3 regions of the Specibacter sp. NPDC078709 genome follow, and region 2 is predicted to be linked to each of the others. Evidence: riboswitches for the same ligand, from Rfam matches in the RefSeq annotation. Region 2 holds a riboswitch; each other region holds the start of a gene.
The links. A riboswitch is a leader RNA that binds a small molecule or an ion and turns the genes downstream of it on or off. The one in region 2 is predicted to bind S-adenosylmethionine.

Region 1 (2,312 bases), on a different contig from region 2:
CTGACGCCGTGTGGCCGGGCTGCGCCGTGAGGAGTTGGCAATGCTGGCTGGAGTCAGTTCTTCCTATTACACAAGGCTGGAACAGGGGCGCTCACGCAATGCCTCACACCAGGTTCTGGATGCTCTAGCCACCGCACTGCAGCTCAACAGCGCCGAACGGGCCCACTTGATTCGGCTAGGGACAAGCCCTAAGCGCCGCCCGGGAACCCCTAAACCGCCGACAGAGGATGCCGACCCGGCTCTGCTGGAACTGCTGGCGGCTGTCGGTGACGTACCAGTGCTCATTCTGGGCCGGCGCAGTGACGTCCTCGCCTGGAATTCCTTGGGCCACGCGCTGCTCGCACCACATCTAGATATAGCCGCGCCACTATCGCCTGCAGCACGACCGAACATGGCATCCATGGTCTTCCTGGACACCGAAACGCGCGCCCTGTATCTGGACTGGCCATCCAAAAGCCGTGCTGTGGTGGGCAATTTGCGGCTCATCGCTGGCAAGTACCCCGAGGATCCGCTACTCGCTCAACTGGTGGGTTCCTTGGCCGTAGCCAGCCCAGAGTTCGTTTCTCTTTGGGCCGACCACAGAGTCCAACCGTGCGCGACTGCGGTGTACGAACTAGCGCACCCGCTCATCGGGAAACTTGCGCTGACCCAACAGACCCTCAGATCGGTGGAACACCCCGATCAAACCTTCGTAACGCACACGGCTGCGACGCACACGGCTGTCGCTGGATCGTCGGCGCGAGAAGGGCGAGAAGGGCGAGAAGGGCGAGAAGCGCTGGTGCTGCTGGCGCAACTGGTGGGAACCGCGCAGGCCGAGGCAGACAATGCAGTACAGCAGCACACCCAGCAGCCCACCCAGCGGCGCGCTAGTGAACGGCTCTAGAAAGCGGAGAGCCGGAAACCCACGTTGCGTCCGGCCCGCACACCGCTCTGCGCCACAGTGATGACCAAGGTGCCCAGCTCTGGAATCCAGCGGGCCGGGCGAACCGCCTGGGTCAGGGCTGTGGCAAGCTGTTGCGGCTCCTGCGTCTGATAGTCGTGGAAGCCGTTCGGGGTTTGAAACGAAACGGCGCCGCGGCTCACATCTACCGAAGGCAGCACCGGAATTCCGGTGGATTTTGCGGGCAGGTTCCCCACGGCGGGACCCGCCGCAGTCCGTGCTGCGGGGGCGGACTGCCCAACATTTTGGCGCTGACGGGGCGTGACAGGGGTGCTCGAAGACATGGCGATGACCTTTGCTTGCTCTTGCCCAACGGAGGTTTCCGCGGGCCGCTTCCTCATCCGAACCACCCGTGAAGCATGGGGTTGGCGTGCGGCCAGTCGGAGCTTGGCGCCGCATCTCTTGAAGCTGTCCTCTACACTACTGTTTTAACGGCCGACGGCGGATGGTGACGTAATAAATTACGTCACCATCCGCCGTCGTACTTCTGCGAAGGTTACTTCACGAGTTACTTCACCAAGGTGGCAGCGTCTTCATCCGGGTTGGAGTCCGTGACGGCCGCGGCGAGGCGGTCGTCCCAGCCCTTGCGGATGTGCGCGGGGGTTGCCGGGGTCAACAGGGAGATGACAACGTAGACCAGCAGCGAGGCGATGAGGCCGAAGTAGATGGGCTCGTTGGCGTAGATGCCGTCGGCGCTGGGGATGATTGAGGTGGCGTACAGAACCAACATGACCAGGGTCAGTGCGCAACCTACGGCCATGGACCAGGCGGCGCCGAGGCCCGTGCCGCGCTTCCAGACCAGACCGCCGATGATGGCCACGAGCAGGCCGCCAACCAGGATGTCGTAAGCGATGGTGAGGGCGAAGACCACATCGTTGACCACGATGGAGATGACGATCACCATGACACCCAGGATCAGTACGTACCAGCGGTTGGCGCGGACGTCGTGCTCGGGGTTGGTGGTGTCGGAGGCATCGATGGTTTTGCCGAACCAGCTGGCAACGAAGGGGACAACGTCTTTGCGGGCCACCGTGGCGGCGGCAATCAGGGCGCCGGACGCGGTGGACATCATGGCGGCTACGGCGGCGGCCATGACAATGCCGCCGATGCCCATGGGCAGCAGGTAGGTGGCGACCTCGGCGTAGACAACGTCCTTGCCTAGGCCTGCAACATCGATGTCTGGCAGTGCCACAAAGGCGGCCATGCCGATCATGGCACCGGCAACGCCGTACAGGATGCAGTAGATGCCGGCTGTGGCGCCGCCCCACCGGGCCACCTGCGGATCGCGGGCGGTGAAGACGCGCTGCCAAATGTCCTGACCGATGAGCAAGCCCAAGGTGTAAACCACAAAGTAGGTGATGATGGTCTGTAC
Region 2 (2,312 bases):
CCGATGCCGTGTGGTTGATTTCCAGCCTGCGTCTGTTGGCTCCCGTTAACACCATTGACGGCCAAGAGATTGGCACGCCGGAGATCCGTTCGGAGTTGACAGCGGAACTTTCAGGGCTTCTCGCACAGACCCTCTAACTGCCGAGTTAAACCGCAGAAGCTGCCACTGCCCGCCGGGCCGAGCGCCCGCTCAGCCAATTACCCAACCACATGATCAGAAATGTCATGGCCACGAAGGCCACGGCGATGATGAGGCAAGTCAGCAGGACGGGACCATATCCGCCGTCGGACGGGTTGAGGAAGGGGTAGGCGTACCAGGTGATGGCCGCGCCGCGAATGATCGAATACGCCAAATACGCCAGCGGGAACGCGATGGCGACGAGCACGCGTTTGTAGGCGATGGGGTGGCGCGGCGGGGTGATGAGCCAGTCGGCCACGATCGCCACAGGCATCACATAGTGCAGCCACGTGTTGATCCAGGGCAGGAGCGAACCCAAATCCACATCGCGCAGCAGGGCGCTGAAGACGATTCCCACCAACGCCATGCACACCACGGAAATGCAGCGCAACAGCGCCCACGCGGGTCCCAGATCCTTGCCGCGCCAGCTCAGCACCGACTCCACCACCAGCACCACGGCGGCAAAAATATTGGAGAGGTTGGTGAAATAGCTGAAGAAGTTCAGCACGCTGAAGCCGTGGCCAATGTGAATGCCCAGCTGGATTCCCACGGCGACCAAGGTCACCGCGCCAAAGAGGAAACGGACGGCGATGAAGGCGCGGCTGAGGCTCATGGATTCATACTGTCAGCTCATGGGCTGCGCGTCTGTAGTGCTGCCGTCATTTTGCGCCATACATGCACTTCTTAGGGTCCCAAGGGGCGGTGGATGTGTTAGTTTCAAAGGGAGTAATGAGTGCCAGTGTCAAGCCCTGACTTGCTGGCCGGCAACCCTCTTTCCGGCGGGGTGCCTCAGGTGACTACTCGGCAAACCCAGCTTCCACGGCTGAAGTTTGCAAGCGCGAACCCCGGTGCGGTAACTCAATGTCCAAATTTTTTGAGCACCGTCCTCAGCTCTCGCTTGCAGCCTTGCGGCCACTTGCAATGAGGAGAGAACATGTCCGCGGACGAATCACCCCTGGCCTACCGGCTCATCACCGGTCCCGACGATCGCTCCTTCTGCGAGCGCATCTCAGCAGCCCTCGACGAAGGCTATGTGCTTCACGGAGGGCCGGCCGTCACCTTTAATGGCACGAACGTGATCTGCGCCCAGGCCGTGATCCTCCCCCAGGCAGTTGCCAGTAGCGACGCCGCCGTGGCTAACGCAGTGCACGATCTGGACGCCGAGCTGGAGTTCGACGGCGAGGGCATCGCGTGAGCTACGCAGGGGATCTGGCCCCGGCAACAGCTTGGGAACACCTAGCTGCCGGAGCCACCCTGGTGGATGTGCGCACCGAAGGTGAATGGACGCATATTGGCGTCCCCGACGTTTCCGCGCTGAACTCCGAACCGGTCTTCATCCAGTGGAATCTGTCTGACGGCACCAACAACCCCCAGTTCCTGGAACAGCTACAGGCCGCAGTGCCCGCCGAGAAGCCGCTGGTTTTGCTGTGCCGTTCGGGCGTCCGATCCATCGCGGCGGCCGAGGCAGCAACTGCGGCCGGCTACACGGCGTACAACGTACTCGAGGGATTCGAGGGTCAACCCGACCGCTTCGGCGACCGTGTCCTGAACGGTTGGAAAAACCGCAATCTACCCTGGCACTAACGCCTTTCCTCGGAACGCGGCATGCGGAACGCCGCGTCCCGCGCGTCTGCACTGTGCCATCGCATGCCAGCATCCAGCCTCCTCACTCACCAGCGAATGCCAAGGACAAGTAATTGAGCAACTTTAACGAGCACGCAGCCACCTGGTCCCCGGACACGGCTGCCGTGCGCGGCGGGCTTGACCGCACCAACTTCCAAGAGACCTCCGAGGCCCTGTTTCTGAACTCCGGCTTTGTGTACGAATCCGCCGAGGCCGCCGAGGCGTCCTTCACCGGAGAAGTGGACCGTTTTGTGTACTCGCGGTACGGCAACCCGTCCGTGGCCACGTTTCAGGAACGGTTGCGGCTACTCGAAGGCAAAGAAGCGTGCTTTGCGACGGCGTCCGGCATGTCCGCCGTATTCACCGCTTTGGGTGCCTTGTTGGGTGCCGGGGACCGGGTGGTGGCGTCGCGCTCACTGTTCGGCTCCTGCTTTGTGATACTGAATGAGCTGCTCCCGCGCTGGGGTGTGGAGACGGTGTTCGTTGACGGACCGGATCTGGATCAGTGGCGC
Region 3 (2,312 bases), on a different contig from region 2:
ATAATCAGGCTGAGCGGGTTGTAGGTGGCGAAGTCGATGTTGAGTGTATCGGAGCCGCCCACCTTGCCAGCAGCGTCGGTGGCTGCATTCTCACCGGTGCAGCCGGCAAGGGCCAAAGCGGAAACGGCGGCTGTGAATCCGAGGAATGAGCGTCGGTTGAAAAGAGCTGAATTAGACATGGTGGTCCTTAAAATGGGTGTGCTGAAGAGTGAAAGAGAGAAAGTAAAAAGTAGCGGCTAGTGGCCGTCGACGCCGAGGCTGGTAAGCAGTGAGCTGCGCAGCCCGGCCAGTTCTGTTGATGCCCGGTCGCGGGGGCGTGTGCCGGGCACGTCCACGGTGCGCACAATGGTGCAACCGGGCTGGTCCGTGCCGTCGGAGCCCAACAGGATGATCCGGTCCGCGAGCTGCAATGCCTCATCTACGTCGTGAGTGACCAACAGAACCGTGGTCGGTTCTGCCGAATGGATATCCAGCAGCAGGTCCTGCATGGTGATTCTAGTCAGGGCATCCAGCGCGCCAAAGGGCTCGTCAAGCAATAGAACTCCAGGGTTGCGAGCCAAGGCGCGGGCCAAGGATGCGCGCTGGGCCATGCCGCCGGAGATTTCCCGCGGCCGGTGCCCGGCGAAGGCGGATAGACCCACCAGTTCCAACAGATTTTCCACCACGAGGCGGCTGCGGGCGGAGTCGGCTCCGGCAGGAACCCCGATCGCCACGTTGCTGGCGATCGACTTCCAGGGCAGGAGCCGAGGTTCCTGGAAGGCTACGGCACAGCGTGAATCAATGCCGGTTACGGCTGTTCCATCAATGCTCACGGAGCCGCTGCTGGGAGCGTCGAGTCCGGCAACGGCACGCAGGAGGGTGGATTTTCCGCAGCCAGAAGGTCCCAGTAGGGCTACGATTTCCCCGGCCTGAATGTCAAAGGAAACATCACGGAGCACGGTGTGGGTGCCGGCCTTGGAACTGAAAGACCTGCCAAGCCCATGAAAGGAAACCGGCATGGCCGCAGTGCCCTGGGGATCAGAAACTATTGTTGGTGGCGCCACTGGTTCGGCAGACACCGAGGGCGAAAGTAAAGCAGACATCACAACACTCCATCGTTCCTGGCGGTAGCACCCTGCCGGCGATGACTCCTTCTACAAAGGTGTCAACCAGGGTTGCTGCGGCGTCAATGAGCCAGATCTCTCGGCCGCTCGGGATGGTCATCTCAAGACTAGGACGTAGTGGTGTGCGGCAGAAATCGGCAAGCGGGTGGAGTTCGCGAAGCGTAACAATCGGTGGGAGGACTAGGCTCGTAACATGGCACACCTCAATGACCCGCAGCTCATCCGCCGGCTCTTGACCACACCCGGTCGCTGGGCTGTTGTGGGCTTGTCCGGTAATCCGCTGCGACCTGCCGTCGGTGTTTCCTTGTACCTCCAGCAGCACCTGGGCCAGGAGATCATCCCGGTGAGTTTGAAAGGCGATGACGTCCATGGTGCCAAGGGGTACAAAGCCTTGGCCGAGGTCCCCGGAACCATCGACGTGGTGGACTGTTTTGTAAATTCCACCCGGGTGGGTGATGTTGTAGACCAGGCCATCGCGGAGGGTGCCAAGGCTGTCTGGCTCCAGCTGGGCGTTATTGACGAGGACGCGGCCCAACGTGCACAAGCTGCAGGACTGGACGTGGTGATGAATACCTGTCCCAAGATTGAAGCCGCAAAACTCGGGTTGTAAGCGGCGCAGGCTGTGCTGAACAACGATTTCCAGAAATAAGGAAAGCTGCCATGCCCCGCCACCTTGACCTTTCACCCAGCCGTGGCCGTTGGGTGGCATTTTCGGTGTTGCTCCTAGCGATTGCACTCGTGGCCACCGGCCTGTGGTGGGTCAACACCAACAGTTCAGCGCTGCCGGGCCCAGTAACTGCGCCAGCTACTACCGCGCCGCCCATAAGTACCCCCGTCGCAAGCAACCCGGTCACAAAAACTCCTCCCGAGAGCGCCGCTGCCTCGAGTACCCCCGCGGCGACTGGCACTGCCTCGAGTACGCAAGCTCCGGCGTCGGAAGTCCCCAGCGCTCAGCCAGCGACTAACCCGGCCACCGGGAGGGTAGACACCCTTGAAGGGCTGGTGCCGGACTATGTGCTGCCGCCCATCGTCGACGGGATGGCGCCGGTGCTGACCAAGGTGCCTACCGAGCAAAAGGTGGTGTTCGTGACGATCGACGACGGCGCCGTGAAGCGGGACTCGGACCTGGCGCTGCTGGAGCAGCACGGGATCAAGGCCTCGTTGTTTCTGGCTCACAATTTTATCGCCGGAAGTTCAGATTTCTACAGG

Region 1: it holds a riboswitch for S-adenosylmethionine, as region 2 does, so the genes downstream of both, AB0P14_RS02810 (hypothetical protein) here and AB0P14_RS14425 (DUF1737 domain-containing protein) in region 2, are expected to answer to the same signal.
Region 3: it holds a riboswitch for S-adenosylmethionine, as region 2 does, so the genes downstream of both, AB0P14_RS12615 (ABC transporter ATP-binding protein) here and AB0P14_RS14425 (DUF1737 domain-containing protein) in region 2, are expected to answer to the same signal.

Annotation. Positions count from the first base shown of each region.
Region 1 covers NZ_JBFBLU010000001.1:650,726-653,037, reverse strand. Annotated here, with positions in the region: gene AB0P14_RS02815 (helix-turn-helix transcriptional regulator) at 11-883, shown strand; gene AB0P14_RS02810 (hypothetical protein) at 880-1,224, opposite strand; SAM riboswitch class IV at 1,237-1,348, opposite strand; gene AB0P14_RS02805 (sodium:solute symporter) at 1,449-2,312, opposite strand, start outside.
Region 2 covers NZ_JBFBLU010000008.1:18,510-20,821, forward strand. Annotated here, with positions in the region: gene AB0P14_RS14415 (aminodeoxychorismate lyase) at 1-137, shown strand, start outside; gene AB0P14_RS14420 (Pr6Pr family membrane protein) at 146-790, opposite strand; SAM riboswitch class IV at 903-1,022, shown strand; gene AB0P14_RS14425 (DUF1737 domain-containing protein) at 1,112-1,372, shown strand; gene AB0P14_RS14430 (rhodanese-like domain-containing protein) at 1,369-1,761, shown strand; gene AB0P14_RS14435 (O-succinylhomoserine sulfhydrylase) at 1,875-2,312, shown strand, end outside.
Region 3 covers NZ_JBFBLU010000006.1:147,795-150,106, forward strand. Annotated here, with positions in the region: gene AB0P14_RS12610 (aliphatic sulfonate ABC transporter substrate-binding protein) at 1-179, opposite strand, end outside; gene AB0P14_RS12615 (ABC transporter ATP-binding protein) at 237-998, opposite strand; SAM riboswitch class I at 1,089-1,202, opposite strand; gene AB0P14_RS12620 (CoA-binding protein) at 1,297-1,713, shown strand; gene AB0P14_RS12625 (polysaccharide deacetylase family protein) at 1,764-2,312, shown strand, end outside.